4 regions of the Paenibacillus sp. J22R56 genome follow, and region 1 is predicted to be linked to each of the others. Evidence: riboswitches for the same ligand, from Rfam matches in the RefSeq annotation. Region 1 holds a riboswitch; each other region holds the start of a gene.
What was found. A riboswitch is a leader RNA that binds a small molecule or an ion and turns the genes downstream of it on or off. The one in region 1 is predicted to bind ZMP and ZTP.
Positions count from the first base shown of each region.

Region 2: it holds a riboswitch for ZMP and ZTP, as region 1 does, so the genes downstream of both, rpiB (ribose 5-phosphate isomerase B) here and AC0YNT_RS24680 (DJ-1/PfpI family protein) in region 1, are expected to answer to the same signal.
Region 3: it holds a riboswitch for ZMP and ZTP, as region 1 does, so the genes downstream of both, AC0YNT_RS16190 (bifunctional 5,10-methylenetetrahydrofolate dehydrogenase/5,10-methenyltetrahydrofolate cyclohydrolase) here and AC0YNT_RS24680 (DJ-1/PfpI family protein) in region 1, are expected to answer to the same signal.
Region 4: it holds a riboswitch for ZMP and ZTP, as region 1 does, so the genes downstream of both, AC0YNT_RS17060 (NIPSNAP family protein) here and AC0YNT_RS24680 (DJ-1/PfpI family protein) in region 1, are expected to answer to the same signal.

Region 1 is NZ_JBWDNV010000011.1:3,647-11,734, forward strand. It holds gene AC0YNT_RS24660 (phosphotransferase) at 1-489, shown strand, start outside; gene AC0YNT_RS24665 (hypothetical protein) at 508-1,041, shown strand; gene AC0YNT_RS24670 (glutathione peroxidase) at 1,561-2,121, shown strand; gene AC0YNT_RS24675 (glycoside hydrolase family 25 protein) at 2,374-3,087, opposite strand; ZMP/ZTP riboswitch at 3,217-3,296, shown strand; gene AC0YNT_RS24680 (DJ-1/PfpI family protein) at 3,373-3,981, shown strand; partial or broken gene AC0YNT_RS24685 (effector binding domain-containing protein) at 4,055-4,904, shown strand; gene AC0YNT_RS24690 (PadR family transcriptional regulator) at 5,082-5,402, shown strand; gene AC0YNT_RS24695 (DUF2812 domain-containing protein) at 5,408-5,968, shown strand; gene AC0YNT_RS24700 (aldo/keto reductase) at 6,026-6,928, shown strand; gene AC0YNT_RS24705 (phosphotransferase family protein) at 6,964-7,926, shown strand; gene AC0YNT_RS24710 (response regulator transcription factor) at 7,977-8,088, opposite strand, start outside.
Region 2 is NZ_JBWDNV010000003.1:486,234-494,321, reverse strand. It holds gene AC0YNT_RS10185 (peptide ABC transporter substrate-binding protein) at 1-721, opposite strand, end outside; gene AC0YNT_RS10180 (serine hydroxymethyltransferase) at 1,113-2,360, opposite strand; gene AC0YNT_RS10175 (TIGR01440 family protein) at 2,391-2,993, opposite strand; gene rpiB (ribose 5-phosphate isomerase B) at 3,025-3,483, opposite strand; ZMP/ZTP riboswitch at 3,615-3,695, opposite strand; gene AC0YNT_RS10165 (low molecular weight protein arginine phosphatase) at 3,782-4,360, opposite strand; gene AC0YNT_RS10160 (manganese efflux pump MntP) at 4,400-4,912, opposite strand; gene AC0YNT_RS10155 (L-threonylcarbamoyladenylate synthase) at 5,028-6,098, opposite strand; gene spoIIR (stage II sporulation protein R) at 6,228-6,980, opposite strand.
Region 3 is NZ_JBWDNV010000006.1:245,745-253,832, forward strand. It holds gene AC0YNT_RS16160 (MFS transporter) at 1-507, opposite strand, end outside; gene AC0YNT_RS16165 (ROK family protein) at 583-1,593, opposite strand; gene AC0YNT_RS16170 (aromatic ring-hydroxylating dioxygenase subunit alpha) at 1,716-2,693, opposite strand; gene AC0YNT_RS16175 (BMP family ABC transporter substrate-binding protein) at 2,755-3,855, opposite strand; gene AC0YNT_RS16180 (DinB family protein) at 4,088-4,549, opposite strand; gene AC0YNT_RS16185 (hypothetical protein) at 4,582-5,307, opposite strand; gene AC0YNT_RS16190 (bifunctional 5,10-methylenetetrahydrofolate dehydrogenase/5,10-methenyltetrahydrofolate cyclohydrolase) at 5,634-6,479, opposite strand; ZMP/ZTP riboswitch at 6,539-6,618, opposite strand; gene AC0YNT_RS16195 ((S)-benzoin forming benzil reductase) at 6,680-7,441, opposite strand; gene AC0YNT_RS16200 (hypothetical protein) at 7,441-7,662, opposite strand; gene AC0YNT_RS16205 (ABC transporter ATP-binding protein) at 7,887-8,088, shown strand, end outside.
Region 4 is NZ_JBWDNV010000006.1:418,357-426,444, reverse strand. It holds gene AC0YNT_RS17075 (LysM peptidoglycan-binding domain-containing protein) at 196-1,284, shown strand; gene AC0YNT_RS17070 (hypothetical protein) at 2,383-2,829, shown strand; partial or broken gene AC0YNT_RS17065 (DinB family protein) at 2,965-3,039, shown strand; ZMP/ZTP riboswitch at 3,261-3,341, shown strand; gene AC0YNT_RS17060 (NIPSNAP family protein) at 3,481-3,807, shown strand; gene AC0YNT_RS17055 (hypothetical protein) at 3,859-4,173, shown strand; gene AC0YNT_RS17050 (hypothetical protein) at 4,605-8,088, shown strand, end outside.

The DNA of each region.
Region 1 (8,088 bases):
ATTGAGCAAGCTGTTCAGATGAATAAACCCCACGTTGTTCCGATTATGGAGCTGCAGAAAAAAATGACTCAATCGTTGGATCTGCCTGCGCTTCAGCAAGCCTGCCGGCAAGGCTGGGCACATCGGGATTTATGGATGGATAATCTGTTATTCCGTGAGGAAACCGTATCGGCTGTCCTTGATTTTGATCGGCTGAACTTTGACTATCTGGACTTTGACATAGCCCGTGCCATTCTATCCGGGGCATTCCTGGAAGGGCGGCTGGATTTGGGTAAGACCAAAGCTTTTCTGCAAGGTTATCAAGAGACTGCAGGTTTTGAGATTAATCATTTAGCGGATATCATTCGGTTACTCTGGTATTTGGAAAGCAAATGGTGGATTACCGCGGAGATGGATAATCATCATCGGATTCCGGCACGTTTTGCTGAGGAGATGATCTGGATTGCGAAGCATCATGAGCAGTTGGACGAGATGTTAATGGGTTCGTAGCAGAGAGGAGTTTCTTGAATGCTCATGATCATAACGATCCTTTTAGTGGCCATTTATCTTACCTTATTAAATTTTAAGAGGCTCAAAAAATTAAGTAAGATGATGAAGTGGTTATTAACTGAATTATTTCTGATAGTTGGTGGTTACGGTTTATATTTGTTTATTATGGATTTTAGTTTAAAAAAGGTGATTGAAAACCTCCTACTTCCTCTTAGCTTTACAGCGATAGTGATAGGAATTCAGTTTCTACTTAGGAAGAGACGTGCCCGTGAGAAAAACTGGTCATTGAATGACTATTCCATTGAATACAGAAAGCAACATGTAGACACGGAATTATTAAAGGGATTAAATGCAGCGATATTACCTTGGGAAGCAAGTATCAAGGGTTGGCATTGGATGAGTGGGTTTGGCAATGACCGGGAAGAGGCTTATTTGAATTTAGTGAAGAGATTTGATACCTATAAAAGCGAAGGGAATATCCTGCCCAAACCAGGTGCCGGCGCTCCTCTGGTAATGGCACAGGTAAAGGGGATTAATGATGACGTTAAATAGCAGATTAACCGACAGTGATATTTTGGGAGGAGCCCCAGCGTATATCGGTACAGTATCTCGATACGCTTCGCGAGGGGTGCTCGTTAATCACAATGGAAAGGTTGCCATGATGTATATGGCTGAATTGGATCTTTATAAACTTCCAGGTGGCGGCATAGAGGAAGGTGAGTCACCAGAGGAAGCTTTTTTGAAGCACAGAACAAACGGCCCTAACGGATGCTGAAGAGCAGCTCGGAATGTCCGTTCAATGGCTGACAATCGGATAGGCAATTGAAGTTATGGATAAGACTGCTAACAACAGCAACGCTGATGATTATGGCAATTTTTTTATGCTAATGCGTGATCGAATGATCCTGAAAGAGGCCGCAGGGCTGCTGGAGAAAATGGACCTATTTTAAGTCCTTTTTCCAGTAAATACATTATTGGAAATGCCTATTAAGATTATTGTTTTTATATATTATTCAAATAGGATTCTGGGTTATATGATGGATTAAATATAAAACAAGGGAGAGGAATAAGATGAACAAGTCCATCTATGACTTTCAAGTTAATGAGATTACTGGAGAGCCTATTCATCTGTCTGCTTTCAGTGGCAGGGTTCTTCTAATCGTTAATACAGCAAGCCAATGCGGATATGCCAAGCAGTTCGATGGTCTTCAGCAGCTGTATGAAAAATATTGGATGCATGGCTTAGAGATACTGGGCTTCCCGTGCAATCAGTTCAATGACAAAGAGCCCGGCAGCAATACGGAAGTAGAGGAGCATTGCCGGCGCAATGTTGGAGTAACCTTCTCGTTATTTGAAAAGGTAGAGCTCCGTGGACAAAATGTCCATCCACTTTTTCAATATCTTACGGAGCAGGCACCTTTCCAAGGATATGATCCGGATAATGCTGCTGAGATGTGGATGAAAGATTTTCTCCAGCAGAATCATCCGGACTTATATGACGGCGATGGCGTAAAGTGGAACTTCTCCAAGTTTCTCATTAACCGAGAGGGACAAGTGGTCGGCCGATTTGAGCCAACGACACAGCCGACCGATTTGGAACTGGCTATTGAGGAAGCATTGTCCTCTGACTAGTTTAACAGCAGCCTTTTGGACGACTGTAAGACTGGCTGCGGTCCAATAAGACCCTCTGAGGGTCTTATTGGGTGATTACTGCCTAAAATTAGTAACGATAAGACCCTGTGAGGGTCTTATTTGCTAAATATGGGGGAGACAACTATGCTTTCGTGAGCACTCGGAGATGTAATAAGACCCTCTAAGGGTCTTATTGGGTGATTACTGCCTGAAATAAGATACGATAAGACCCTGTGAGGGTCTTATCGTATCTTATTTCTTGAACTTCGCAGCAAAAGCTGTTTCATCCCCATGGAATACGTTAATATCCACATAGGCATCGATACCGGAGATTCTTCCGCGATTATTAAATTGCCAGAAGGTCCAAGCCCGGTCGTCCTTCAGGGACGGATGCTTCACAATATCTCTGATCCAGATTTCGTAATCCTCGAAGCTTCCTGCAATGTAGCTGTTAAAAGTATCGTAGGTGACATACAGAATGGGCTTCTGCTTGTAATGCTGCTCTAGTTGATCTGCTAGGGTGGTTAGCTCACTTTGGATGAGTGGAGCATCTTTATCCAGACTAATCTCAATATCGATGACTGGGGGGAGGTTGGCAGCCTCATTAGGAACCTCATCAATAAAATGTGCAGCTTGCTGAGCACCGGTACTTTGAGTGGTGAAAAAATGATAAGCACCAATGAGCATGCCATTGCTCTTGGCCTGCTCCCAATTAGACCTGAAATGGCTGTCAGTCATATCTTTTCCTTCGGTAGCTTTGATATAAACAAATTGCCACTTTCCACTGTCAGCGACCTTCTTCCAATCTATTTCCCCCTGATAGTGGGAGACATCGATTCCTCTCACATCATATTTGGCTGCGAACAAGCTGTTATGCCAGATGATCCCCTTGTATTCTAGTACCCCGGCAATAAGGAGTAACAGCAGCAGCCCAGCGATTATTTTATGCCATCTTTTTAGCTTCATGGCTACACTTCCTTCAATGAATACTAGACTTACAAAACATTCCAGTTTTATAGACGATATACTGCCGTTAATTGTTTCAAATCCACTCTTGCTTCCGGCCGATGTTCGGAATAGTATAATAAGTAAATAACTGGTATGTGCGACTGGCGTAAACGTGGATAACCACGAGGGAGCACATATGTCATCAGCCGTACGCCTGGGCAGAGTATTTGTTCACTGGGAAGAGTTTGTTCCCGTGGGACAAATACTCTTTTTAATTTAATTTATTTTTAGGAGGATGAGGGGATGGAACAGGTGCAGAAGAAGAGGAATGTAGCGATTCTGATCTATGACAATGTAGAGATATTGGATTTTACGGGACCGTACGAAGTGTTTATTACGGGCAGTAATTACGGACAGGATTTCCATGTTTACACGGTAGCCGAGCATAACCATCCGATCACAGCATTAGGTAATCTCAGCGTGAACCCTGCGTATACCATTCATGACTGCCCGAAACCCGATATTATCCTCATCCCCGGCGGCCGTGGTGTTCGGCAAGAAATGAACAACAGAGTACTGACAGAATGGATCCACGATTGCGCAGATGAAGCTGAGATTATATTGTCCGTATGTACGGGGGCCTTACTACTTGCTAAAGCTGTCGTATTGGAAGGGATGAAGCTCACCACCTATCATCTAGCTATCGAGGAATTAAGAGAGGTTGTACCTGCATCGGCAGAGATTCTGGATAACGTGAAGTATGTAGATAACGGCAAGATCATTATGTCTGCGGGTGTATCAGCCGGTATAGATATGTCCTTGTATGTAATTGGCAAGCTTCATGGCGAGGAGCGGGCCTTAAAGACAGCGAGGCTGATGGAATATGATTGGATGCCAGGAAAGCATTCCTGATCAAATATAGCAAGCCACTTCAATGATAAGATAACTGCAAATGTAAACGAAGGAGCTGGGTAACTGAATTCCAATGGAACATTATACGAGAGTCCAACAAGTCATCATGTTTATGGAAGAGCAGTTGCAGGAGCCGCTTAGCTTAGAGGCTATTGCCATGGAAGCGGGGTTTTCGGTCTATCATTTTCAAAGGCTCTTTCACGCCATTTCTGGATTTACAGTTCAAAAATACATTCGGAAGAGAAGGTTAAGCGTCGCTGCTGCGGAGCTTCTGGTTACCAAGAAAAAAGTACTAGACATCGCAGTGTCTTATCAATACGGCTCACAGGAGGCATTCACTCGTGCTTTCAGTAGTTTTTTTGGCGTAACACCAGCTAAGTATCGTAAACGGCAGCAACCACTTGTTTCCCAGCATCCAATCGACTTCATTGCTCTAACAGCCAATATTCGAGGAGGGCTGAATATGTACAAACCGGACATAGTAGAGCTTCCTGCCATTCGTATTATCGGGTATAACTACACAACGAATTTAAATAACGAATTGTATTTTGAGGAGATTCCGGGATTTTACGGGCATTTTGGCAGCAATGAATATTTTATGCGTATCCCAAACAAAGCCCGGCCGGCCTTTGCCTATGGTATTTCCCACTCCTTCCATGAGGATGGTGTTTTTTCCTTCCTTATTGGCGAGGAGGTCACAGCATTTGCAGAAGTGGAAGAGGGCTTTGCTTGCATCGAGCTTCCTGCTGGTTCGAAACAGCAGTATGCCTGAGCTTGGGCAAAATACATGGAAGTACATTTATGGCACCTGGCTGCCTAACAGCAATTATGAGCGTGGAGAAGGACCAGACTTTGAGGTAACGGATGTGATGAATTCCACTCCGGAGAAAATTAGTATGACGGTCTATATTCCCATTCAGTAAAAGTCCAAATCAAAGGGCATGTTGGAAATTCCAACATGTCCTTTTTTACATGCAAAAAGAAAAAAATACCAAAACTACATTGACACTCGATATATCGAGATGTAATATATAGCCATAAGATGTATCGTATGTCGATATATTAGAGGGGAGAGGAAAAGACTGAACGATGTGAAAGAGATGCTGCCGCTGACGGAAGCTTTTTATTATATCTTAATTGTTCTATATACGGAGCCTTCGCATGGATATGGGATTATGCAGGATACCGAGAAAATGAGTAACGGACGGGTCAAGATTGGTGCCGGCACTTTATACACAGCGCTCAATACCTTGCTCAATAAAGGGTTGATTGAACTTTATCCTGTACCTGAGGGAACGGATACCCGGCGTAAGATGTATGCCATTACGGAGAATGGCAGGCAGGTTGTGTCTGCGGAAGTCGCAAGGCTGGAAGAGCTTCTGGACGTAGGGCGTCAGGCTCTGATTACGAAGAAGGGGTGAGGCAGTTGAGTGAAAAGCTGGTAAAGCGTCATCGGCTGATTATGGCCTGGAATTATGAGAAGGGAGAGCAATGGATGAATGAGTTGTCGAGCCAAGGATTACATTTTAAAAAAGGCGGACTCATAAGCAGCTCATTCGTTCGTGATGAATCGGTTCGGTATACGTATAGGATGGATTATCAGACCGGACAGTCTCGGGAAAACGGGAAATTTCAGGAGTATCTTGATCTGTATCAAGATGCAGGCTGGGAATATGTCAGTTCATTCGGATTGACCTGGCATTACTTCCGAAGGGAGTGGCAGCCGGGTGAAGAGCCTCAGCTATATACAGACCGTGAATCTTTAATTATGCTCTATAAAAGGCTGCTGGGAGTTATAAGCGCTATGTTGTTCGTCAATCTCTTTATCATGATTTTGAACATGGTTAATCTGAATACTTTCTTTACAGAGGGGCTCTGGACGATAGGTATTCCGCTGATGATCCTCTATCTTGGACTGTTTGCCTTGTTAGGATATGGCTGCTGGAAGATCAAGAAGAAAGTAAACAATCTTAAGCTGCAAGTATAGTCTTGAAGGCTGCAAGCCTTGGCGTTTGCAGCTACACAATAAAGGAGTGAGATCCGAATGAAACAAAATCAGTTAGGCAGCTCAAAGCTGCTCGTTGGAGAAATTGGTCTGGGCTGCATGTCGCTTGGAACCGATGAACAGAAGGCCACTGCCCTTATCCATGAAGCATTGGAGCGTGGGGTTAACCTGCTGGATACTTCAGATTTGTATGACAGCGGGCTTAATGAAGAGCTGGTAGGCAAAGCGATCCGTGGACGGCGTGATCAGGTTGTGCTCGCGACGAAGGTTGGCAACCGGAGAATTCCTGGTCAAGAAGGATGGACATGGGATCCGTCGAAACAATATATTTTATCAGCCGTAAAAGAAAGCCTTCGCAGACTAGGCACAGACTATATTGATCTGTACCAGCTTCATGGTGGAACGATTGAGGATCCGATCGAGGAGACGATCGAAGCGTTCGAGCAGTTAAAACAGGAGGGCATTATTCGGGAATATGGCATATCGTCGATTCGTCCAAATGTGATTCGGGAATATGCTGCTCGCTCCTCTATGGTCAGCGTGATGAATCCTTATAGTATCGTAGACCGACGTGCAGAAGAGACGATTCTTCCGCTCTTGGAGGAGAAAGGGATTAGTGTTATTGCGCGAGGGCCAGTTGCGAGTGGTGCTCTAGCGGCGAATAGACAGCCGTCCAAAGCTGTGCCGGATTATGAGCTGGACGAGCTGCTTCATCTCCGTGAGCAGCTGCAGCAGTTGACGAGCACAGAGAGAAGTCTCTCCCAGCTTGCCATCCGCTACTCGCTTAGCCATCCGGCTATTGCGGTGGCGATTCCGGGAGCTAGCTCCCGTGAACAGCTTCTGCAGAATATTGCTGCAGCGGAAACTCCAGCACTAACAGTAGAAGAAGTTCAGCTTATTCGCCGTTTAAGCAAAGCAGGCGTATACAAGGTTCACCGGTAATATCAAATCCAAGGACCGGAGGCTATTCTGCAGATATGGAAAATGCGAATAAGTACAGGCTTAGCAACCAAGAGATCGGAAAGATTGTACATGAGGCTTTTGGACAGGGCTTTCGCTCGGCAAGTGAGCTTACGGACGGCTGGGCTAATATGGCTTACTCCATCATGCTGGAGGATGGCCGGAAGACCGTTCTGAAGATTGCCCCTTCCAAGGATAAACTAATGATGCGCTATGAGAAAAACATTATGAAGACAGAGGTAGAGTCGATGAGACTTGCCGCTGACAATCCGGTTCTGCCGATCCCTCGAATTTATACGTATGATTCAACATGTGAGCTGATCCAGGCAGAGTATTTCTTCATGGAATTTGTAGAAGGAACCGCATTAAATCAAATAAGAGACTCCCTTACACCGGAAGAGCGGGAGGTTATCGTACGCCAGCTTGGCGGCTACAGCCGGACAATTAATGACTATAGGAACAGCTTTTTTGGCTCGCTTCAACCTGATGGGCGGAGAAGCGATAGTTGGGCGGAAGTGTTCGGTGGCATGCTGGAGGATGTGTTAGCTGATGGGAAGGACGCCAATGTCGCTTTACCTGTATCGTATGAGGAGATCGAGAAGGAGATCGCTCGGGCAAGTGGGCTTCTGACGGATGTAAAGGAAGCCTCCTTAGTCCATTGGGATTTGTGGGATGGTAATATATTTGTGAAGGATGGAGCTATCTCCGGCCTTATCGATTTCGAGCGGGCATTCTGGGGCGATCCGTTATGTGAATATTATTTTGGCCGGCTTACGCAGGAGTGGTCGAACGCTTTTTACGCTGGATACGGCATCAACGGTCTAACCGAAGCTGAGCAGAGAAGACGGGTGCTGTATGATTTCTATATGGATCTCATATTCGTGATTGAATGCGCCTACCGCAAATATGAGAATCAGGACCATATCAAGTGGACGCATGAGAATTTCAAAGAGGGCTTCAAGCGTTTGCAGGCCTTATAAAGATAACAGAAGCTGATGACGGTTTATGGACCGCCATCAGCTTGTTTTAGTTATAGCTTCTTCATTACCTCGAATATACGAAGGCCGTTAATCGTTTGGATCACCATCGCTGAATCGGGCATTTGGAATTTTTTCAAAATAGAATTGATTTGCTTCTTGATT
Region 2 (8,088 bases), on a different contig from region 1:
CGTCTTTTGCATAGTAGTTGTCGTCTTTCACGAGTGTAATGGAGTTGTTCTTTTTCCACTCGCTCATTTTGAACGAACCGTTAGTGATCATAGTCGAAACATCAGTTGCCCATGCTTCGTTATCTTTCGCCGATTGGTGAACCGGGAAGAAGACTGTGAAGGACATCAGGCCCAGGAAGTAAGGAGTTGGCGAGTTCAGCTCAACTTGCAGCGTGTGCTCGTCAATTGCTTTTACTGCTACATCGTCAGCCGTTACACCGTCAGCGCCAGTGTTGTAAGCTTCAGCGTTTTTGATGTAGTACAACTGGTATGCATATGCAGATGCTGCTGGTTTCAGGTTTGGATCAAGGGCGCGTTTCCACGCGTACTCGAAGTCGCCTGCTGTTACAGCGTCACCGTTGCTCCATTTCGCATCATCGCGAATGGTAAAGGTATACGTTTTGCCGTCATCGGAAATTTTCCATTCCTTAGCCACGCCAGGAACAACGTCACCCTTCTCGTCTTTACGAGTAAGTCCTTCGTACAAACCGTTTACAACAGTTGCAGATACTTGGTCTTGAACTTGTGCCGGGTCAAGAGATGGCGGTTCAGTTGCAAGGTTCATGCGGAATACAGGTGCTTCGCTGCTTCCGGACTCTTCCTTAGGTGTACAGCCGACAGCTACGAGAGCCAGTGCCAGCAACACGGAGATCAATGTAAAGCCATGCTTCTTCTTCAACATAAATTTTCCTCCCCTGATGTAAACCCTGTCTTTTTATATTGTAATAATTTGACATTACATAATTAAACAATTTGAAAATTCATGCGTTTAACTGAAAAAATATCAGTGAACGTTTGTTCATTCCGTCCTGTTTACATATGTTCACGCCGAATTAGCACAATATTAATGTTAATTTAATATACCGTAGATAAATATACAATATTTATTTATGTTTTGTCACTCCCCAGAAATTACATTTCGTAAATTGTCGAATATTGACGATTCATGTAGAAGCTTAATACCTGCCTCCTATAGGATGCTGCAATCGCAAAGGGTTAATTCACCATAAAAAAAAGACTGCCCTTCAGGTCAAGGATGACCTGAAGGGCAGTCTTTGAAGAAACAAATAAAATTAGTATTTCATGTTCGGGTAAAGCGGGTATTGAGCTGTCAAATCACGAACCATGCCAGTCGCTTTCGCCAGTACGGCTTCGTCATTAGGATTTTTCAGCGTCATCGCGATCACTTCGCCAATGACTTTCATTGCTTTCTCATCCATGCCGCGGGAAGTTGCAGCTGGAGTACCAAGACGGATACCGCTTGTAATGAACGGGCTTGTTGGATCAAATGGAATTGCGTTCTTGTTCGCTGTAATACCGATCGAATCAAGCACATGCTCAGCAGCTTTACCTGTGATGTTAAGGCTGCGAGTATCAACCAGCATCAAGTGGTTGTCAGTACCGCCGGATACGATGTTGATGCCTTCGGAGATCAGCGTCTCGGACAATACTTTTGCGTTATTAATAACTTGTTGTGCATATTCTTTCCATGACGGTTGAAGAACTTCGCCGAATGCAACAGCTTTAGCTGCAATAACATGCATCAATGGGCCGCCTTGCGAACCAGGGAATACCGCTTTATCGATTGCTGCTGCCCAAGGTTGACGACACAGAATCATACCGCCGCGAGGACCACGAAGCGTTTTGTGTGTTGTTGTTGTTACAAAGTGTGCGTGAGGCACTGGGCTTGGGTGCAGACCAGCTGCCACAAGACCTGCGATATGTGCCATATCAACCATGAACAATGCGCCTACGTCTTCAGCGATTTTGCCCATTTTTTCGAAGTCGATTGTACGAGGGTATGCACTCGCGCCAGCTACGATCAGGCGAGGACGGTGTTTGAATGCCGCTTTACGCACTTCCTCATAGTTGATTGTGAAAGTTTCTTCGTCTACGCCATAAGCTACAAAGTTGTACAAAAGACCAGATGCATTAACCGGGCTGCCGTGCGTCAAGTGACCGCCGTGTGCCAGGTTCATACCAAGTACCGTATCGCCAGGCTTCAGAACAGCAAGGTATACCGCCATGTTTGCTTGTGCACCGGAGTGTGGTTGTACGTTCGCATGCTCAGCACCGAAAATTTCTTTTGCACGATCACGTGCGATATCTTCCACAATGTCAACATGCTCGCAGCCGCCGTAGAAGCGTTTGCCTGGGTAGCCTTCTGCATATTTATTCGTCAATACCGAACCCAATGCTTCGATAACCGCTTCGCTAACGATGTTCTCGGATGCGATCAGCTCGATGTTATCGCGTTGGCGTTGCAGTTCAAGGCCCATTGCCTTTAATACTTCAGGATCTTGGTTACGTAAGTTTTCCATTGTCATTGTGAAAAGCCTCCCAAATTAAAATTAATCACATGATCCCGACGTCTGCTCTGACGCCAGGCCGCTCTCTTCCAAAGTGTACACTGCACGGGTTCCGCCAATGAGCTTAGGCCTTGTAAAAGCCATCGTCACATGAGCTGCACCAATCGACCTGATCGAAGGTCTAACTGGCACGGCAACCCGGCGGAGATGCATGCCGATGAAGGTATCACCGATATCGATACCGGCATGTGCTTCCACCGTTTCAACCAGACAAGCTTCCGGCAAGTGCCGGTAAGCATACGCCGCCATCGAACCGCCTGCTTTCGGAACAGGTACCGCTGCAACCTCGTCCAGACCAAATTTGTCTGCAGCCTCACGAGGGAGAACAAGTGCCCGATTCAAATGCTCACAGCATTGAAAAACAGGATAAAATCCAATCTCGCTCCGTACCGCTTCAACTCCCGCATAAATCTGTGCGGCCGTCTCCAGCGTTCCGGATGTGCCGATACGGTGGCCCAGCACTTCACTTGTACTGGTGCCGATAACAAGCAGTTGTCCGGCTTTCAGCCCTCCGGCTGAAACAAGTTCTCGAACAATCGTCTCCACATCACTTGCAATTGAAGCTAATTCCTCGTGATTGCTCATGCTGCACCGCTCCTTCTATATCGTATCGATCTTAAGGATGCACAGTATATTGCTGTTCGATTTGCTTCACTTTCTGAACACGTCCTGCATGACGCTCACCATTCGAAAATGGCGTTTCCAGCCAGATGCGGACAATTTCCTGTGCTAAGCCCGGGCCGATAATGCGTTCGCCCATAGCAAGTACATTCGTATCATTATGCTCGCGAGTTGCCTGCGCCGAGAACATGTCATGCACCAAAGCGCATCGAATACCCGGCACTTTATTAGCCGCAATCGACATGCCAATGCCTGTACCGCAAATAAGAATGCCGCGGTCAGCCTGACCACTTGCTACTTTATCTGCTACCGGCAGTGCATAATCGGGATAATCAACAGATTGATTGCAGTCACAGCCCAAATCTTCAATCTCATGTCCTTGCGATAAAAGGAACGGAACGATTTCATCTTTCAACCGGTAACCCGCATGATCTGCACCAATTGCAATTTTCAACGTAAACCCTCCTGTTATTTTGCAGCGTCGTTAGCAAAATAAGTATCTGTTTGTCGAATCATACGGACTTATTATACCTAAATTCCGTAGAAAAGACGAAAAAAAGAGCATGACATGCTCAATAGCATGCTGCTCTTTGCCCAGGCGACCGGCCGTATGTTCCGATGCTCCACCGTGGTTACCCACTTCCGTCGCCAGTTACATCGGAAACCGTCTTTGTTACCTCCATGATAGCCGATTCATCGTTAGAAATCAATCGCTTAAATGGCTAAATTCAGCCTAATTTCAGCATGGAATTTCATCCCTTTTTGAGCATCCTCAGCAAGGTTTTCAAACTCACTTCAATCTCTGAAGCACAGCTTTCATACATGCTAAGTGTACCGCCAAAAGGATCGGCAATATCAAAGCTTGGAATGCGGCGTTCAAGCTCAAGGAGTCGTGTCCGCTCTGCAGTCGACAGCTGCTGGCCCAGCACCTGCTTCATATGCATCTCAGTAAATAGACGCTCTAACTCCTCAATATCCGCCTGTACATCCGTATCTTGATTGACGTATTCCTTAAGCGTATAGGCTTTATCCACCGCCTCAGGAAACCAATTAATTAGATTTCGTTTATGCCCCGATGTCATGGTCAGAATCAAGTCTGCCCAAGCAACAAGTTCACCGCTAAGCGCCCGTGAAGAACCTTGAGGTTCAACGGCTTTGCCTCGCAGCGTTGTAGCCGCATGAGCCGAGATCGGCAGCCCGTCTATTGTTGACACCCCCGCTGAACGAACCTCAAGCGGAACGCCCTGCTGCTTTGCCATCGCTCTCAGCATAGCTTCTGCCATCGGGGATCGGCATGTATTGCCGGTACAAACAAACAAGATGCGTGTCATGCTGCATTCCCCTTTCTGCGTCGCTAATCTGTCTTATTTTTAAAGTATAAATAACAGTCCAAATATTAATAAAATCGCCCCGCCAAGCGCTTCACCATACCCACCGAGGTTTTGGCTCACCCTGCGCCCAAGCAGGAGGCCACCCACGGACATTAATCCGCCGAAAAAACCAAATAGCAGTACAGTCAGCACGATATCTGCTGCAAACATACCAAGTGTTACGCCAACAGAAAAGGAATCGATACTAACGCTAAACGCGAATAAAAACGTTCCAATCGAGGAACGGTAGTCGATCGAATGAACAGCCTCTCCCCTAAGCGCACTGTAAATCATATGCCCGCCCAAAAGCAGCAGCAACACTCCTGCCGCCATTGTAGCCACGTCGCCAAGCAGACCACTGACGAAATGCCCGGCGTACATCCCTGCCAGCGGCATAATGACATGGAACAGTGCAATGATCGCACTTAGCCGCAGCACATCACGAAGACGAATCCCTTTAAGTCCAATTCCAATCCCTAACGAAAATGCATCCATGCCTAGCGCAACCGCCATTATGAGCAGTGTCGCGAATTGTCCAGCATGTAAAGTTGCATCTGTCACGCTATCGCCCCCATGTCCACATCCATTCTTAACCAAGATATGCGGACAAGGGGACAAACATACTACTCTAAACCTGAACGATTTGATGCCCGGCAGCTTTCGCCAGACGGTTCATAAGAGCAAGTCCAATCCCTTCCTCTGAGCAGCCTTCCGCCCAAATACGCTGCACACCTTCGGCATCAAATCGGCGAAGTGCTGCATAAAGCCGGTGCGCTGCCTGTTCCAAATGATGCTCACTTCCGTAGGTTAACACGAGATCGGCATCAAAGGCGGCTATTCTTTCATCGAAAGTAAGGACACCTGTCTTGAGTTTTGTTGCTCTTGTTCCATTCACTTGCTCCTGAATGTAACGTACTGCTTCGGCTCGATCACCCTGAACGATCACGAGATCACCCTGCGGAGCATAATGCGTATATTTCATACCTGGCGACCGCGGCGCTTCGGTCACTTCGGAAGTGGTGGGAGCCAGCGCATCGATGCGGGCCTCTGGTGCCGCATTCTGCAATTGTTCTGCGGTGATGCCTCCTGGACGAAGGATACGAATCGTATTCGAATCCGGCAGCTCAATTACCGTTGATTCCAGTCCAACGCCAGTTGCTCCGCCGTCTACAACTCCGCTTATTTTACCGCCAAGATCCTCCAGTACATGCTCTGCAAGTGTAGGACTTGGGCGGCCTGAACGGTTGGCACTTGGTGCGGCCACCGGACAGCCAGACTGCTGTATGAGCGCAAGAGCTGCCGGATGATCCGGCATTCGTACACCAACAGTGGAAAGCCCTGCTGTTACTAGAGGTGACACCGCTTCAGGATGCACCGGCAGCACGAGCGTCAGAGGCCCGGGCCACAGCTGCTTCATCAGTCTTCCGGCAAGTTCTGGATAAGGGAGTACCAGTTCATCTAGCTGCCGTTCGTCGGCAATATGCACGATAAGCGGGTTATCCGAAGGGCGCCCCTTTGCTTTGAAGATGGCCTCTACCGCCTTCGTATTACGCGCATCGGCCCCAAGGCCGTATACCGTTTCCGTCGGAAAAGCAACCAATTCACCTGCGCGCAGAAGGGCCGCTGCTTCCTCTAATTGCTCGGCCAGCATCTCCGGATTACTCCCGTCCATTACCTGCCAAACTTTTGTAGTCGTCATCTCTATCCTTCAATCCCTGCTATTAAAGTTCATCTACTGCCCCCATTATAGCATATGCCTTCTAAATTGCAGAGCAGCAGCCCTCCATCAGCGCTTGCATGCATGAGTGGAGGGCCGCCATTTTGCGAATTATGAGAACAGGCTTTTCAGCCAATGAATGAACTGTTGAATCATTTCCCACAGGAAGAACTTTGCTTCAGGTGCTTCGCCTTGGCCTTGGTCATCCTTTGCTTGCTGCGCGGAAACTTCGGCTTTGCTGTCAGCTGCTTTTTCAACTTTCCCATTGTTGTCTTGCTTTTGATCGGCTGAAGCGGTTTTAACAGTCTCTGCTTTCGCAGCGTCAGCATCCGGATCAGCGGCTGCAGCTTCACCTGTTGCTGCGTCGATGAAGCAAAGCGGCGGGAACAATACACACCACCAGTTTTGGCCTTGGCCTTCGCCAAGTGTAATCAGAAGAGCTTCATAGTCGCCTGCAGGGTATACTTCATTGCTGTACATTTTGGTAGGGAACGGAACCATGCCGAGCTCTGCATGATACGAGTAATCAAACCCGCGGCTTGTCAGCACTTCAGCAACAATCTCCTCAATTTCCCCCATATGATCATGCACCGTTTGGCGCGCTTGTTCAATTGTTTGTGGACCTGTCACCCAGCTGTCCATCGCTTTAACAACAGCATCACGAACAACACGTTTCACCGCTTGATCAGCAGGTGCGTCCGAATTAGCGAGAATACGAAGACGAATGGATTCTTGCGGAATAAGGGTATCTACCACTGCAGCATCTGTACGTTGCTGCTCCCAGCTCATTACCAGAACAAATAATACAATAATCAACAAACCATAAGATTTACGGAAATAAAATAGGGAATTAGTGCGGTTCATATGACACAAGCTCCTCTCGATGGCACCCGTCAGTGCCTCAGCTTGCGTTCCGGAACGTATCTATCCGTCATTATGTCCGGGATCTCCACTCTATAAACCTAGCAGCGAAAATGAAAATGATAGAGTTTGTTTTCATGAATGGGAGGGGCGGGAATGCACGGGGGATGCGGGCCAGTTAAGGTCCCTGAGGGGCCTTAACTCTCTGAAATGAGTAGCTAGTTTGGCTTTTTAGGTCCCTGGGGGACCTTAACTTTGCGGTGATGGCATGGTGGGGTGACGGATTTGGGCGGGGCGGACGAGTTAGGGTCCCTGAGGGATCCTAACAGCGTGAAAAGAGTAGCTAGGTTGGCTTTTAAGGTCCCTGGGGGACCTTAACTTTGCGGTGATGGCACGGTGGGGTGACGGATTTGGGCGGGGCGGACGAGTTAAGGTCCCTGAAGGATCCTAACAGCGTGAAAAGAGTGGCTAGGTTAGCTTTTAAGGTCCCTGGGGGACCTTAACTTTGCGGCGATGGCACGGTGGGGTGGCGATTCGGGCGGGGGCGAGCGAGTTAGGGTCCCTGGGGGGACCTTAACTTTACGGCGATGGCATGGTGGGGTGGCGATCGGGCGGGGGCGAGCGAGTTAGGGTCTCTGAGGGGCCTTAACTCTCTGAAATGAGTAGCTAGGTTGGCTTTTTAGGCCCCTGGGGACCTTAACTTTGCGGTGATGGCATGGTGGGGTGACGGATTTGGGCGGGGCGGACGAGTTAAGGTACCTGAAGGGCCTTAACTATGTGAAAAGAGTAGCTAGGTTGGCTTTTTAGGTCCCTGGGGGACCTTAACTTTGCGGCGATGGCATGGTGGGTGGCGATTCGGGCGGGGGCGGACGAGTTAAGGTCCCTGAGGGGTCCCTGGGGGACCTTACTTTGCGACGATGGCATGGTGGGGTGGCGATTCGGACTGGGACGAGGTTCGTTTCGAGTAGATAAGACCCTCGCAGGGTCTTATTGGAGCTATTTCAAGAGCAAACCGGTGCAATAAAGCCCTCTGGGGGTCTTATTTGTAACAAAGGCCAGGGAATCAGGCGGATATTTAGGATGTAGAGGCAGAATTAGACCCTCTCAGGGT
Region 3 (8,088 bases), on a different contig from region 1:
TAACAGCATAACGAGATACATGCCACGCCAATCGAGGGTATGCCCACCGATCGTAACCTTCATCAGACCAGTTGCAATAAGCGGGGCAATGGTGGAACTAAGGCCATAAAAGCCATGCGTCATATTCATCATCGTTCCTGTATTTCTCACAAAGATTCTTGCACTTAGAATGGCTAAACCGATCTCCAGCATCCCGTTCCCGATATACATAAAGAAATAGGAAGCGGAAAACATCGTGTAATAATGGGAGAAGAAAATAAGAACTCCCGAACCCGCCATTGAAGCAAATGCAGTAACCGTCACCCACTTAATTCCCCATATTCTAGTTAGATACGCGGTAAAGGAACACGCAATTAAATAGCCTAGGGCATTCAAGGATAATAAGGTGCCAAGCTGTGATTCATCTAGCATAAAGTCATACTGAATACGTGGGATGGCCGGTCCTTTAATATTTTCCGAGAATCCAAAAATAATAAACCCAATAAAGATGGTGGCCAGCTGCATCATGTAAATCTTGTTGATCTTGCTTTTTGTATTTTCCACTTTAAGTGTGCTCCCAACTCGTTATCTTCTTTAATCATCCTACAGTCGGTAGGACAAGCTTTCTAAGGTTGCTGTCACCATACCTTTCATATATTCCTTGTGTATGTTGTTCTGCAGCATAAGCTGTGGCATATGCTCCTCCGGAATACTCTTTAAGCAGCCCTTATAGAGCTTTTCCAGCTGTGATTCACGAGGCAAATCGCCGGTAATCGCAATGGAAACCGGATTAATGATGGCAATGATCGAGGTTAATGTCTGAACAGCCAGCTGGATAAAGCCCTCATCCGTATGCAGTTGTTGCAACTGCTCTTCTCGAGTCATACCAAATGGCAAAAAGGAGACCTCGCCGGCAAACGTTGTATTACCGGTAATAATCCGTCCATCTACGATAAAGCCTGCACCAGGAAAATGGTTCCGAGGAAAGGTAACAACAGCAAACGTTTTTTCCTCTTCAAAATCTTGAAGATGATAGAAGCCATATACCGTCATATTCATATCGTTTTCTATTGTAATAGGGATCTCATATTTATCTTCCAAATATGGCCCTAGCTCCTGTCCGGCTAGATCCGGAACATCACATACGCCGATAACACCTTGATGGACAACACCAGGTATTCCAATTCCAATGGCCTGAACATTCTCATTGCCACTGATCATGGTCTCAATGAAGCGGTCGATCGTCTTCACGTCAATAGGCGGAAGTTCAACGGTGGATTCATGGACCGTGTCACCGATCAGATTCACGATGCTGCTGCTGATGGAGTGTATACCTCCTTCTGTTTTGACAAGCAGACAGATCACGCAGCCGAAATCCTCATTATACCTATATTGCTTCGCTGGCCTCCCTCCATTTGGCTTATCTGAGTCCAATTCAATCACTTCGCCTATAGCTAGAAGCTCATTCAGAATCGTGCCGCATGTGGCTACGCTAAGCTTAGTTAGATTGGCAATCGAAGCTTTGGTTCCAACTCCTTGTGCTTTTAAAACATTCTTAACGAGCTCAACATTCATTTTTTTGATATGAACCGTGTTATGTGTGTGAGAAGACATGTTCCGACTCCTTTATTACGACACTTTTTAAAACTATTTTAATAAGTGGAGTATACGGTTCCATTAGCCATAAGTCAACATGAAAAAAGCCGCGTGGCCGCGGCTTTTCGTTTGCTTACTATTTACTCTGTTCCAATTGTAACACCAAGCTCTTTCAGTCTGCGCCTGTAGGCGATGCTGACGCGATCACATTTGAGATGCAGCTCCGCCTGCAGATCAAGTGGCAGCAGCTCTGGCTTTTGCTCCTCAACAATTCGCTTATCCTGTTCAAGTAAAGTGTTCTGGAAGTCGATAAAGACTTGATCCGGTACATCAGGTGCGTAATTGCGAAGCTGCAGCATAAACGCCGTACAAGTCTTCCCCGTCTCCGGCAGCACGATCAAGAACAGATGGAATATTTCATCCGAGCCTTCACTACGTTTAACCAGCTTCACGCAGCATGGGGTGTAAATCTCATAAATATACCGATTGTCGACGCCTACACCACGGCCATCCGGGTCCGGCTGATACACAACAATTTCGTCTGTGATAAGCACTCCATCTACATCGCTCACGCTGTAGTCATTAATTTCGGCAAATGCACTGTCACCCAGCAATCCTTCATGTACAAACATCAAGTGGGAGACATCCAGGAAATTCTCGACCACGCGAGGCGCTGACGCCGTTACCGGATAAGGCCCCATCCAGATTGGCAGCAGCTTCTCATCCACTTTTCCTTTTAGCGGCGGGAATTCCTCCCTTGGTTCACCGAGACACACCCACACAAATCCGTGCTGCTCTTGGCATAAGTAGGTATGTGTTTTCGCTTTTAGTGGTATCGCTTGGGAAGCAGGCAGGGATGGAATACAGACACACCGGCCATCGCCATCATAACGCCAGCCGTGATAGGCGCAGACGATCTCATCATTCTCCACTCGCCCAAGCGACAACGGAACACCGCGATGGATACAAAGATCTTTCATCGCCCGAATCCCTTGTTTGGTGCGGAATAAGACAACCTTTTCCCCAATTACAACAACCTGTTTAGGGATATCTGTAATATCGGCTGCGATAGCAACCGGATGCCATTCATGAAGTAGTACAGGATCATTAAGTATCATGCCAGTCACCACTCTTCCCTTATCGTTATTGATTTCACTTAGATGAAATTGAATGATTGCTTTACTGAGGAATCGTGCCTTCAATCCCTTTTACGAACCAGTTCATGTTCAAAATCTCATCAACTGTCATCGCTTTGCCTTTTGCTACTTTTTCCGCACCGGTCTGATCGGCAATTGGTCCGTTAAAGACATCAAATTTGCCATCCAAGATTTCTGTTTTCTTCGCTTGAACCAAATCTTGTACATCCTGCGGAACGTTTTTACCAAATGGCGCGATGTCTGTAATGCCGTCCTTCATAGAACCAAAATAACTTTCCGTCTTCCAAGTGCCATCCATGATCGCCTTCACCGTCTGTACATAATAAGGACCCCAATTCCACTTCGGATTCGAAATGTAATTGTCTGGTGCATACTTGCTCATATCCGAATCATTCCCGATACCCCATACGCCGCGTTCGGCAGCAGCTTGAATGCTGGCTGGCGAATCTTGATAAGCAGCAAGCACGTCTACACCTTTATCCAGCAAGCTTGTTGCTGCTTGACGTTCAGCCGTTGGGTCAAACCATGTATTGCTCCATACTACATCTACCTTCGCTTCTGGATTAACACTTTGTACACCTAGAGTAAATGCGTTAATCGTATAGATAACTTCTGGAATCGGATAAGCACCAACATAGCCCAGATGATTGTTTTTCGTCATTTTGCCTGCTGCCATGCCAACGAGATAAGCACTTTCATATTCCTTGCCCAGATAAGTGCCGAGATTATCCAAAGTCTTATATCCACTCGCGTGAAGGAACTTCACATCGGGATGCTTCTGTGCCACAGCATACATGGCATCCATATAACCAAAGCTAGTGCCAAAAATAATATCATTATTCTCGGCAAGTTCTTCAAATACGCGTTCAGCGTCTGCTCCTTCAGGAACATTCTCCACTGTAGTTGCGGTAATGCCAAGCTCTTTTTCCATCATCTTACGTCCTTGATCATGCTCGTAAGTCCAGCCCCCATCACCTGGTACACCTAGGTAGACGAATGCAACGCGCGGCTTTTTCGATTCTGCTGCTCCCGTTTCTGCTGAATTGGTGTTCGTTGTTTCCTTTGAGCATGCAGCAGTGAAGACAAGCAGAGCTGCCGCAACAACCATCATGAGCTTCTTCATACGAGACCCTCCCCTATTTGCCGAACCCTATCTTTCGAAAAGCTTAGAGAAAATATAGGTCATTGTTAGTTCTACGTCAATATTACTGACATTAAATATAGAGTAGTCACTAAAAAGAAGAGATTCATTTGTGCATGATGCACATTAACTGAAATTGCATGTCAGATTAACTGTCGGAAATTAAAAAAGCTGCGGCGAATGGCCTACAGCTTCATTACTCTATATTGTTTTTCTAGTCTTCCAATAGCTCGGGGGAGATTTGATGAAGGTGATGCTTCATATGCTCCAAATAATCGTTAATGAGCCATTCCAAAGTATGCTGTTCTCCACTTGTAAGCCTTATTTGTTTAGCTCTAATCAGATCCTCTGACATTGCCGTAATGACTCGTAACAGAGCACTATTTAAACTTGCCCAAAAGGTGATGATCTCATCTACAGATGCATCCGCATACCGCTGAGCTTCTACCCATTTATCTTGGTTGTACGGGGTTATGGCCAAGGGCTCTGAAGTGTACTGAGCTTGAATCATTCTTGTCAGATTATTTATAGCCGAATCACAGAGATGACCAAGAATTTGAAGGTTTGACCATTTTCCAATGGCATGTGGGGTTACCATCCTTTCTTCAGGCCATGCTTTTAGCTTATCTGGTATTGCCTTGATCAGCTTTTCAAGATGCGCAACAACATTCGTCACCAACAATCACTCCCTTTACCTTTTCTCTTATCTTAACACCCAACCAAACCTGGCATTATGGGGAGAAATCGATAAGAGCCATCAATCGTTTTGATAACGCAAAGTAAATACAAGTGCCCATTCCGTCTTCTTAATGATTCGGAAGTAAGCTCTGCTGTGGACATGTTGTTACCGCTCGAAGCCTGCACACCAAAGGCATACACAGGTTCATCGGCTGCAAACGACGTCTTCTCATTATGCTGAAGCAGTCCCTGCATAGTCAGCTTGCTATTCCAAGGAATCGTTGTTGTTGCAAGACTTGAATTTCCTTTATCATGAACAACATTCACTTTAATTAGTCTTATTTCATCATTCCCCTCGATTGGAACTGTATCAACCGACATAATAACTTCGACTTCACCACTGCTCGGATTTTCCTCTGAACTGTAAAATAGTTGACCAATTGAACCCTTCGTCGCTGCCTTCTTTCCATTCTCCCAAACGTCCAGATCCAACCATACGTTTGGCTGGCTTCCTTCATAAGACAATTTGAAAGCCACTGACATCGAACCAAGGAATGGCTTGAAAATCGCAGCATCTCCTGCAAATAAATCAACAGGGGTTAACGTTATTTTGTTTTCTTTCGCTTTAGTAGTGTCTTCAGTCACTTTGTTCTCATCAGAAGTTCCCGGTTTATTGTTAGTCACTATTTGATTACTTTCATTAGTACACCCAGATATGACGAGTAAAATGATGATCATACCCATTGTTAGCCGCATTGTTAGTAAGCTCCTTTCAAGACAATCGTTTATTAGGAAATTCTACCATATTATTTAATTACTAAATAGAATGAAATGACAATTGAATAAGTTCTAAAGGGCGTAAGATCCTGCTGGGGTCTTATACTGTGCTCATTATGCGAAACTAATAATCTCGAAGGTCCAATAAGACCCCACGAGGGTCTTACGTAGTAGTAGTTATGTGAATTTAGTGATCATAAGACCCTGCGAGGGTCTTATCGCTGCTCCGTCCAGGTGATATTCGAAAAAAAAGAGCTATACCATCGTCATTTTAATGACTAAAGGTATAGCCCTATTGGAGTTTATTACCGTTTGCTTCTTTCCGCAGCCTCAACAGTATGCTTCAACAACATCGCAATAGTCACTGGCCCTACTCCAGCAGGAACTGGAGTGATAGCAGATACATGAGGAGTGCATGCCTCAAAGTCAACATCCCCCACATTGCCTGGATTATAACCGGCATCCAGTACGACAGCACCGGGCTTAATCCAATCGCCTTGAACAAATTTAGGCTTACCTACGGCGGCGACAACAATATCAGCAGTTCGGACATGTTGTTCCAAATTGTTCGTTTTGGAATGGCATGTTGTTACTGTCGCATCTTTGTTCAACAGCATAGCTGAGACTGGTTTTCCTAAAATCGGGCTTCGGCCGATTACGACGGCATGCTTGCCAGCCACAGGCAGCTCGTAGTACGCCAGGATTTCCATAATTGCTGCTGGTGTACAGGAAGGGAATGCCGCGATGCCAAACGCATTTTGAGCAAAGCCTTGCATCGTCACTCCGTCTACATCTTTATCTATGGAAATAGCTTCAAAGGAAGCTCGCTCGTCGATGTGATGTGGGACCGGATGCTGCAAAAGTAAACCATGAACGGATTGATCATCATTTAACTGCATAATCGCTTGTATCAATTGTTCAGTAGTTGTTTCTTCAGGAAGTTCGATCCGAATAGATCGGATACCGACCCGTGAGCATGCATTACCTTTCATTCGGACATACGTTGCTGAGGCAGGATCTTCTCCAACAAGAATCGTTGCCAGACATGGGACGATATCTCTCTCATTGAGCTTGGATACACGGCCTACTAATTGGTTCTTAATATCTGTGGCAACTCGGTTTCCGTCAAGCAATAATGGACTTGATTTCATTAGCTGTCATCCTCTCCACTTGTTATAGAAAAACAGAAAGAGGCAAGGAGAAATCTCCTTACCTCTGCCCAGGCGAACGGCCATATGAAGTATGTGCTCCACCGTGGTACTCCACGTCTCGCCAGTTACACATACTGAACGTTTGATTTCATTTTGCCAGAAACTATTCCGTAGTTCAATAGCTAGCTGTAATTCTTATGTCATTTTGAATAATCGTAGATGTCGACAACTTCTCCATGCTCTATATCTTCTTTAAACAAAAATGCAATGATCTGTTTCGCCGTTTCCTCAGGTGTAGTTAGCATTCCTGATTCCATGACCTGCTTAAACAACTCTACTGTCGGGAGCATAGCTCGATCCATGCTTCTAGCTTCACTTTGCAAGCTGGTGTCAATCATACCTGGCCAGATGGACACAATCTTAACTGGAGCATTTGAGTTATTTTGTTCAAGTGCTACACATTGGGTGAAAACATCTAATCCAGCCTTAGCCGCAGAGTACAAACTCATCCCTGGATGAAGATTTTTTGCAGATGCAGAAGAGATATTAAGAACCCTCTTCTCTACGGACAGTTCCCTTGTATGTTTAATAAAAAAGGATGTTAGAAGGATTGGGGCGATCAGATTCACCTGTATATTACGTGTTATTTCACTGATATCTGCTGCATCTATTGGGGCCACTGGCGCGATCATAGAAGCGTTATTTATGAGATAAAGCCCTTCTACTTGGGACAGATCAATTTGACTGAATATCCTCTCCATTAAGGTTTCAATCGCATCCGTTTGCCCTAGATCGAACTCATAATAAGCCATATTCTCGCTGTTGCTTATTAGAGTTGTATTCCTCTCTCGAGAGACACAATGTAGAAAATGACCTGATGATTGCAGTTGATAAGCGATGGCTTCCCCAATTCCTCTAGAAGTCCCTGTTATAATGAAGTGTTTCATCGTTGCTCCTTTCATTATTGCATCAACCAAGATATGAGGAATAACAGTGCACCAAGGATTAAGACTGCATAGAAGAAATACGCAAACCAACGCAGAACCTTAGGCATACTGTTTAAATCTGTTCTTTGGGCAGGAACACCCATTATTTTCTGATAGTGATCGGTCACATCATTAAATGAAGTTACCGTAGCGGCTGTTTTTTCCTCGACAGGCTGCCCCTTCACTTTTTTATTCAAGTTTTCTAACCCCCTAGTATGAAACGATGTCATTTCGTAACATCATTTTTTAAGCCTCATCGTATACAATTTTCTATTCAATCTGTATTTAATCAGTTAGACGTACTTGAAGTTAATAAAGTTTCCATTTTATTGTAAATATTTGGTTTGAGGCATTGACCACAAAAACCCCATGTGATATATTGTGCATACACAACATACACAATTAATTGAGGAGGTACGTTATGCTGGCATTAGACATTCAAAATTTAAATAAAGCTTATCCAAATTTCCAGCTAAAAAATGTTTCGTTCCAACTGGAACAGGGTTTTATCATGGGTTTTATCGGTGCCAATGGCGCAGGTAAAACAACGACAATCAAATCGATCTTAAATATGCTTCATATCGATAGCGGAGAGGTTCTAATATTGGGCAAGAATATTGCCG
Region 4 (8,088 bases), on a different contig from region 1:
ATATACATAAAGCAGGCTATTTGCACCACGCTATGCGTAAAACGGTAATCATAGTGAACATAGTCATTAGGATATAAAATATTCAATTCTAGCAGTGCTCGTTGAGAAAGAATTGGCTGTTTAGGCCCATTCCACAGAGTTCAATAAGTCCGATAGAATAGGTTTAAATTGAGGAACAAAGGAGAAGATTACGTTTTGAATAAGAGAACCACACGCAGCAGCAAACATTCCAAAGGCAGCTTGGCATCCTTAAAACTAACAAATCTCATCATCTATATGGCGATAGTCATCATTCTTGTTGGCATTTTCGGAGTATTGTATGGCAAATATACGAATAAAGTTGATTCTACGCTTCCGCTAGCTGCCGGGGATGCTGAGCAAGCCAATGGGCAGAACAGAATTGGCGAGCCATCTGAATCGGATTCCCTTAATAATGGGAATGGCGGAAACGAGCCATTGACAGATGATCCCATCCCCGCCGGAACCGTTGAAAGTGAAGAGGAACAAGAGCCTGCAGAGGATTACGATGATGTGACAGAAGAACCTGCTCCTCCTGCATCCAATACACAGGTCAGAGAAAGCGATAAGCCGACGGAGACGCCCAAGCCTGCACAGACAGAAAAAACTATGCAAGAAAATAAGAATTATGGCAATAAATCAATTAAAGCCCCTGCTAAAACGGTGAAGCTTCCAACCACCTATGTAGTCCAACAAGGCGATACACTAAGCTTGATATCCGAGAAGTTCTATCAATCTAAGGAGCATTATGCGCTTCTTGCAGAGCATAACCATATCTTGTTTATTAATGATATGAAAGCCGGAGATACGCTTAAGATCCCGGCTTTGTCATCAACAACCAGCTCGAAAGATGGCGGCCAGCAAGGAACCAAAGACTATTCGAAAATACATTTGCCCGTTACCTATCTGATCCAGGCAGGTGATACGCTGTCAGGGGTTTCCAGAATGTTCTACAAATCGGCAGAATATGTGGATTATATCGCGAAAGAAAACAAGCTTGATAAAAATGTAGGCTTGAAAGCAGGCACCAACCTCATCATTCCTTCCCTGATAAACTATAAGCCTGATGAAGAAAATGGGGCAGTAGAATCTTTACCCGATTACGAGACATCCGATCATACCGTAAAGAGTGGCGAGACACTCTACAGCATCTCCAAAATCTATTTCGGCTCAGACAAATATGTGATGGTCATCGCGAAGTACAATCATATTGTAAATATTGATGATGTGAAAGCCGGTACGGTGCTAAAAATTCCAAAGGCTTAGGTCATCGAAACCTGATAGACAAAGGCTCCGCCATAGCGGAGTCTCTGATGAGCAACATCCTATCAACGTTAGTTCAAGAAAAGCACTACGGCAGCTCATACATTATGAGCTGCCGCTTTCTCAATTAAAGGGCACATTTCTTGAATAAATGTTATGCATGAACGAATGCGACATCTTCGGCACTAATTATATCGATTCGAGCGGCAAGAAAGTTCTGAGCGAAATGAAGTTCGTATTTTTGATCGATGACATGGATGCACCTGAAATTCAAACGCTCAAGCGTTCTTAGATGAGTCACGTCAACGCGAATTGATCGATACATATGGAGCGGATTGGCTAGATATTGAGTTAAATGAAGTACGTGACGATCTCATCGGTTATTTGTCGATGTTGATAAGAAAGAAGGCCGTATTCTCGTTGTCGATCCGACTTTGAGGAAGAAGGCGCCTCATTTTTACGCCGCGAACTGGTACTAAAGTGGTGGATAAATAATGTCTGCAAATGTGCAGGCATTTTTCAGTATTTCAAGAAGTCAGGTACCTCAGATAAAACCACGCGCTTCGGGCATTTGGCATGATTCATTACGCTAATTGGGAGCTTTAGTTCAATTCTATATGTCAAAATAAATTTCTGTAAGGTGAAAGAAGGAGGTAGATGATAGAAGTGTTGATTTTGACGGTATATCTGGATTCCCTGTCCAGGATAGACCAGAGGTTGATTCTTTACAATACAAGAGACTCTGTTACTTGTTGGCAAACCATTCAAATGGGAAGCTTTTATCCCTTTGAAGAACCACATGTATCACAGAACTTTTATAAAGCAGAGCTTGGTTGGGAATGCAAAAACTTAGGACAAGAACTTCTATACAGAGGCGGTGGCCTATAAATATCCGAGTTATTAAGCTATTAACTATTTCTCGTCCATGGCTGCCGTCGTATTCGGACCATCCTGTCTATTAGTGTGTATTGAAATCCACTCATACAATGGAAAGTGCGTTTTTCAATTCTATTAAAAGTGCTTATCTGCTAGTAATACCGCACAAACAAATCTATCAATTTTATATATACTATATTATTCCCCAATATAGGAGATGATATAGTGAAAATTAAAACATCAGCTAAGAGAGTAGTAAAGACCAGCGCGATGAAGAAAAAATTGAACACTCAGTTACAAAAGCAAGTTCGGGTGAAAAACACCACTTCGGGTACTGTTAGAAGCACAGGTGTTCTCAAAAAAAATCCGAGTACAACATTTGCCCATACCGAAGTCATGAATCGGAGATCTTCACCGATAACCGCAACCGTTATGGTCTTTAATTGGGATACCAATTCCCCAGTAAGAATTGGTAACAACACCGTTACCATACCAGCCAATTCCCTTAGATTTTTCAATACAAATCTCGCTGATGTCAACGATCACTATGAAGTAGTTGTCATCCTTTCAGCTACTTCAAATGTTATTGTTAACCATTTCGGAGTAGCTGGGGACGTGCCGCAAGATGGTAACATCGTTCTGGATCGTGACCTTATTTCAATTACGTTATAACAAGTTATAAAAATGCGCCTATAATTAGGCGCTTTTTTATTGCACAGTATTATCTAATTGTCTTTTTAAATGCCTATAAATGTTTATATATAAGATCTAAGCTAAGATACATTTAATTCATTTTGAACGGAGGTTGGAAGCTGGACAACCGCGCAATTGGCCGAAGACTACCGGGCAGTACGGCAATCGACGATCACACTGCTGCGCGGGTTTATGACACCCTTCCCGCCCCGTTCATAGACTGATATGAAGAGAGGATAAGACGGGTTGAAAAAACAGCAGCGATTGGTTGCTGACTGGAGCTTTGTCTAAAATGAATAGCAAATAATAATCTCAAACAAGAAAAGTCATTCAGCCTTTGTTGAAGTAAAGGGATAACGAAATTAACATCTTTACTTCAGTGAATATTCTAACTATAATTACAGTAAACATTTGGTATGTGTGACTGGCGTAAACGTGGAGACACACGAGGGAGCACATATTGTCATATGCCGTACGCCTGGGCAGAGGTAAGGGAGAGGTATCCCTTACCTCTGTGTGTTTTAGGAGGTAAGCATGATATTCCAGAGAGAATGCGCTCGATCTGATTTTTAAAAAGTCGAAATAGATGGTGCTGGATTACCAATCAGATTCATTCAGGGAGGAAATAACATGCTATACGAGTTGCGAATCTATACGATTTACGAAGGTCGAATGGATGCCATTCAAGACAGATTTAAGGAGCATACGTTTAGAATTTTCACTAGACTGGGAATGAAGGTCGTGAATTTCTGGATAGATGCAACAGGCCAAAATAAACTATATTATGTGATGGAATTTAAGGATATGGCGCAGCGTCAAAGGCTATGGGAGCAGTTTAAGAAAGACATCGAATGGATTCAAGTAAAACGCAACTCGGAAGAAAACGGAGGGCTTATAGTCGAAAAAATTGATGAATATTTTATGAATCAAGCTGAATTTTTCAGATTGGGAAATTGAACCGAGGGACGGAGAACGTTAGTTCAGACATCACAATGCAGGAGGTTTCGGATGAAGAAGGAATGGATAGATGCAGCAAAGCTATTGGCTAATAACCCCAACCTATCAACCAAATGTCCGGATTGTGGAAGTTACGTACTTGAAGTTGTTGACGTTGATTCCCCTTTAAATGCAGTAGACTTTGAAAGATATATGACTTGTCCTCATTGTAAAGCTCAAGCTGCTTTGAAAATGAGAGAGCTTATGGAGAACGAACTCGGTCCTCCGCGCTTTATTCGTGTTGAACAATACCGACTAGAATTCTTGCCAGCTTTCCTATGGAGGGAGAAAAGTTCACGCTTGATTATATGTGAGATAAACCCTTAAAACCGAGGGACGAGGAACGATACTTCAATAAAACAGCAGCAGTCTAGGACTTTATTTTCTCGTCCATGGCTGCTGCTGTTTCGTTTTTTTTTGGGTCAGTCTAATACTTTATTTTCACTGAACATCGATGCCATCCTGTGATTTGGTTGACCGGGTCGTAGACACACTTAAAAGCTAATACCTTTGAACTAGAAAAATGACAGCCGATCACAAGATCAGCTGTCATTTTTTTTGAAGGGTGAATCATTATCGGATGACAATTATCTCGGCAAGACCGCGTAAATCGCGGTTTTTTTATGTTAATGGGATAATTTTTCTGTTAAATCACGAAATACAACTTTGTACTCAATTATTGACTAGTTAACAATCATCAAACAAAACTGAACTATGCTAGTACTGAATCAATTAAACAGAAAGAGGAGAGAGTGAAGTTGAGAAAAAAATTGCTAATATCCACAATTATTGCTCTAACTATGATGTTTAGTCTGGCTTACGGTGCCTGGGCTGCATCTAATCCGCAGCTTAACGACAGCTCGAAACAAGTGAAACAGGATAATCACGGACAGTCCAAGAAAATAACTCCACTTGGATTTTCGTCTAACACAAGAGCGTCGGATACCTTTTCGTTTAAGACATCTTCAACGATAGACGTATTGAACATGACAAGCGGTAGTGTTCCTTCTTATATTTCTATAAGTGATGGAAAGAATAAACTGGATTTGTCTAAAGCTAAAATGAATGTACTAAAGGGCACAGATGGAATAGCCTACGCGATAACTAATTTACCAGCCGTTAACAAAGCTAAATCGTACAGGCTGGAAATTAATAATTCTAAAATTTCATTAAAAAAAGATGACTTTAAACCGGCCAATTCCTCCAACACGGATCTCCGAATGCTGAATAACGCTATTCACCTATCAAGCATCGACAACGCCAGAAGCACGATTTATATGATACCTCAATATGATGTGGAACAATTGCTTGCCGAAATTGACTCAACCGACCATTCGATTCAGCAATACTCGGTGACAGATCGTGCGGGTATCGAAAAGAGGTTATCTGATCAGATCAAAAATGAGGATAGACTAAATGTAGTTGCTGAAGATGGAACATCGAAGCAGTTTACAATCGAGCTATCCACATTAAAAGCCAACCTCCAGCAATATACAGCAGGTGAAACTCAAGATGTAATATTAGAATACTCAATCCATAGAACCACCCCGGAAAGAAAATATTTATACGGGACGTTAACCTTTCATTTGCCGGATGGAATAAGAGCTTCCTCAACGGATACGTTCGATCTAATTGGCCGTGGCTTCGTGCAATTAAATGATGCGGCTATCGCGGCCGCAAAAGACTATAACCATTCGGGAAGAAACTGGGCTAGAGATATTAATTCGAATGAAGATTTTCGAACCAAAGTGGAAATAACGGACGGTGGAAAGACGGTTTCCATAAAGAATACGGATTTTAGCGCCTACAATGGCGTTGACGTTACGCTTGTTTTGAAGAACAAGAAAATGCCAAGTCATGGCGGAACCTTCAGCGCAACCTTTAGTGGCAAGGCTTATTCAGGGACACCTCGCGAAGCGGATTTTACGGAAACAGGGAAGGCAAGTTTCAATGTTACTTCTAATGTAACAAATTTAGTTAGAAAAGCTGTTGATGTGTCCTATAGCACCCCAACAACTGTTGTACTGGAAGCTGACTCATGGAATAAACAAGCGGTGGTTTATGCAAGTTTAGACAAAGGTTTAACTTGGGTGCGAACAGGAGCAGTATTCAAATCTCAACAAGCGGTGCTTTCGAACCTATTACCGGAAACAAACTACTATTTTAAGCTGGTAACAGCCGATGGAAGCTCCAACATGGTAAGCTATTATACAGGCAATTATGACGTAACGGACTTTGGCGCGGTTGCTGACGCAAAAGTATCGGACAGCGCAGGCGGCATTATAAAATATACCGGATCAGACAATGCTGCTGCTATTAATGCAGCCATTGTTGCAGCAAGCAAAAATGGCGGCGGAACGGTTTACTTCAAAGGAGACTCCAATTTTGCCTCTAACAGCATCCATTTAAGAAGCAACGTATATTTATATTTTGACAAAAACGCTCAACTTATCGCTTTAGACCATATCGACGCAAGAGAAGCCACTTTAAATTATCCTTTTGCATTGGGGCAGGATGACGGTCATGGCTATTGGGAGGACGCTCTTTTGTGGGGGGTTCGCGTAGAGAATATCAAAATCATCGGCAATTCAGCCAAAATATACGGAAATATGAATTTATACACGGGCTATAGTGAACCTTATGTTTCTGGCAACGGAACAAAAACCATTTCGCTCAAACTATCGAAAAATATCGTGATTGGCGGAACGGATGAAGATCATGTTTTAACTATCGAGCAAGGCGGCTGGTTTTCTATACTGACAACAGGCTGTGATTACATTAGAGTTCAAAACCTATTACTGCCTGACTCTACATCCGGTCGTCAAAGAGACACCTTTAACTTTATGGAAAATAACAACGCATCCGCTTATAACATTACAACATTGAAATCCAGTAACGACGTAGCCAAATTAGGAAGCGACTTTTCACTAGGATTTATTAGGCATGTCTCCAACAACGATATCGAAAAAGTTGTTGCCGGTGACATCGCAGGCGGAAACGTGTTCCAATTAGGCTCCGAAACCGTTGGAGATATGGAAAATATAACAGCGAAAAATTTAACGTTAACAACAAATGCGAATAAAACCGGCGTTGCGATCTGGGTTAACGACGGTTCAAACGTAAGTAACGTCACTTTGTCGGATCTGCATTTAGAAAACACATCCGGCGGAATTGCGTTTGGTGTTTCACCTCGCTTTGAAGGTGCAGGGTTTGACGAAGATGGAAGTCTCCAAACCGCAAGGCTGCCTCAAGGAATAAGAAGACCCGGTTCGATTTCAAACGTAACGGTTGACGGGGCTGTTATATCCAAGAACGCAGGGGGAGACGGAGCGTTTCCCATTGTGATTCAAGGATATAAACGTTTTCCAAGCACCGGATCCGCAGGCCAGGTTGACGTTGGTTCCGTAGGAACGATTGTAGATGGAGAAACGTATCCCGTTCGAAATATAACGATTAAAAATCTTGATCTTACGGCATCCTATAATCCTGCCAAACCTGCTTCCAAGCCCGTGCTATCAAACACGACGGAAGTTATAGCAGAAGCTAAAAATGGGGGGAACTATCGAACATCGTCCTATTCAAATGCGAGCTCATTCCCTGCATATGGTATACTTATGAAATACGTCGACCATGTCACAATTCAAGACAGTTCAATCCAATATGAAGACACGTTAAGAAATGACCGATTTGCGATTGTAGTGGATAATGGAACTGACGTTCATCTAAGTAACCTAAATATTCTACAAGGTGGGTTAATCGGCAGTGCCGTACAAGTTAGAGGGAACTCAAGCTATAATTTTAGCCATATTGCTATTAAAACGTTCAATAAAAATTATAAAACGCAAACAGCAACGGTGTATCCTGACGCGAATGGCAGTACCAAGTTCGATAGTTCCGTCCAGGCAAATCTATTACAGTCCTACGTATTCCCGAGCATTGCCACTGACAGAACAGTAGATATTGCCTATACAAGCACGCATCTTAATTCCATTTCAAGCCGTGCAATTGACATTAAGGCTGGGACAACGGCTGGCAATGTGTTAGACGAGTTAATATCCCTGAATGGTGTCCAGACGATTTCCGTTGTAGATGGTAGTGGCCATGCCGTTGCTTCAACCGAAGCTATTACAACAGATCATTGTCTTGAAGTGACTTCAGCCGATGGAACCCAAACGATCATCTTGCCGTTTTCAATTGATGGTGCCATTACCTCTGGTGCGGATCTAGATCGTGTATCACTAC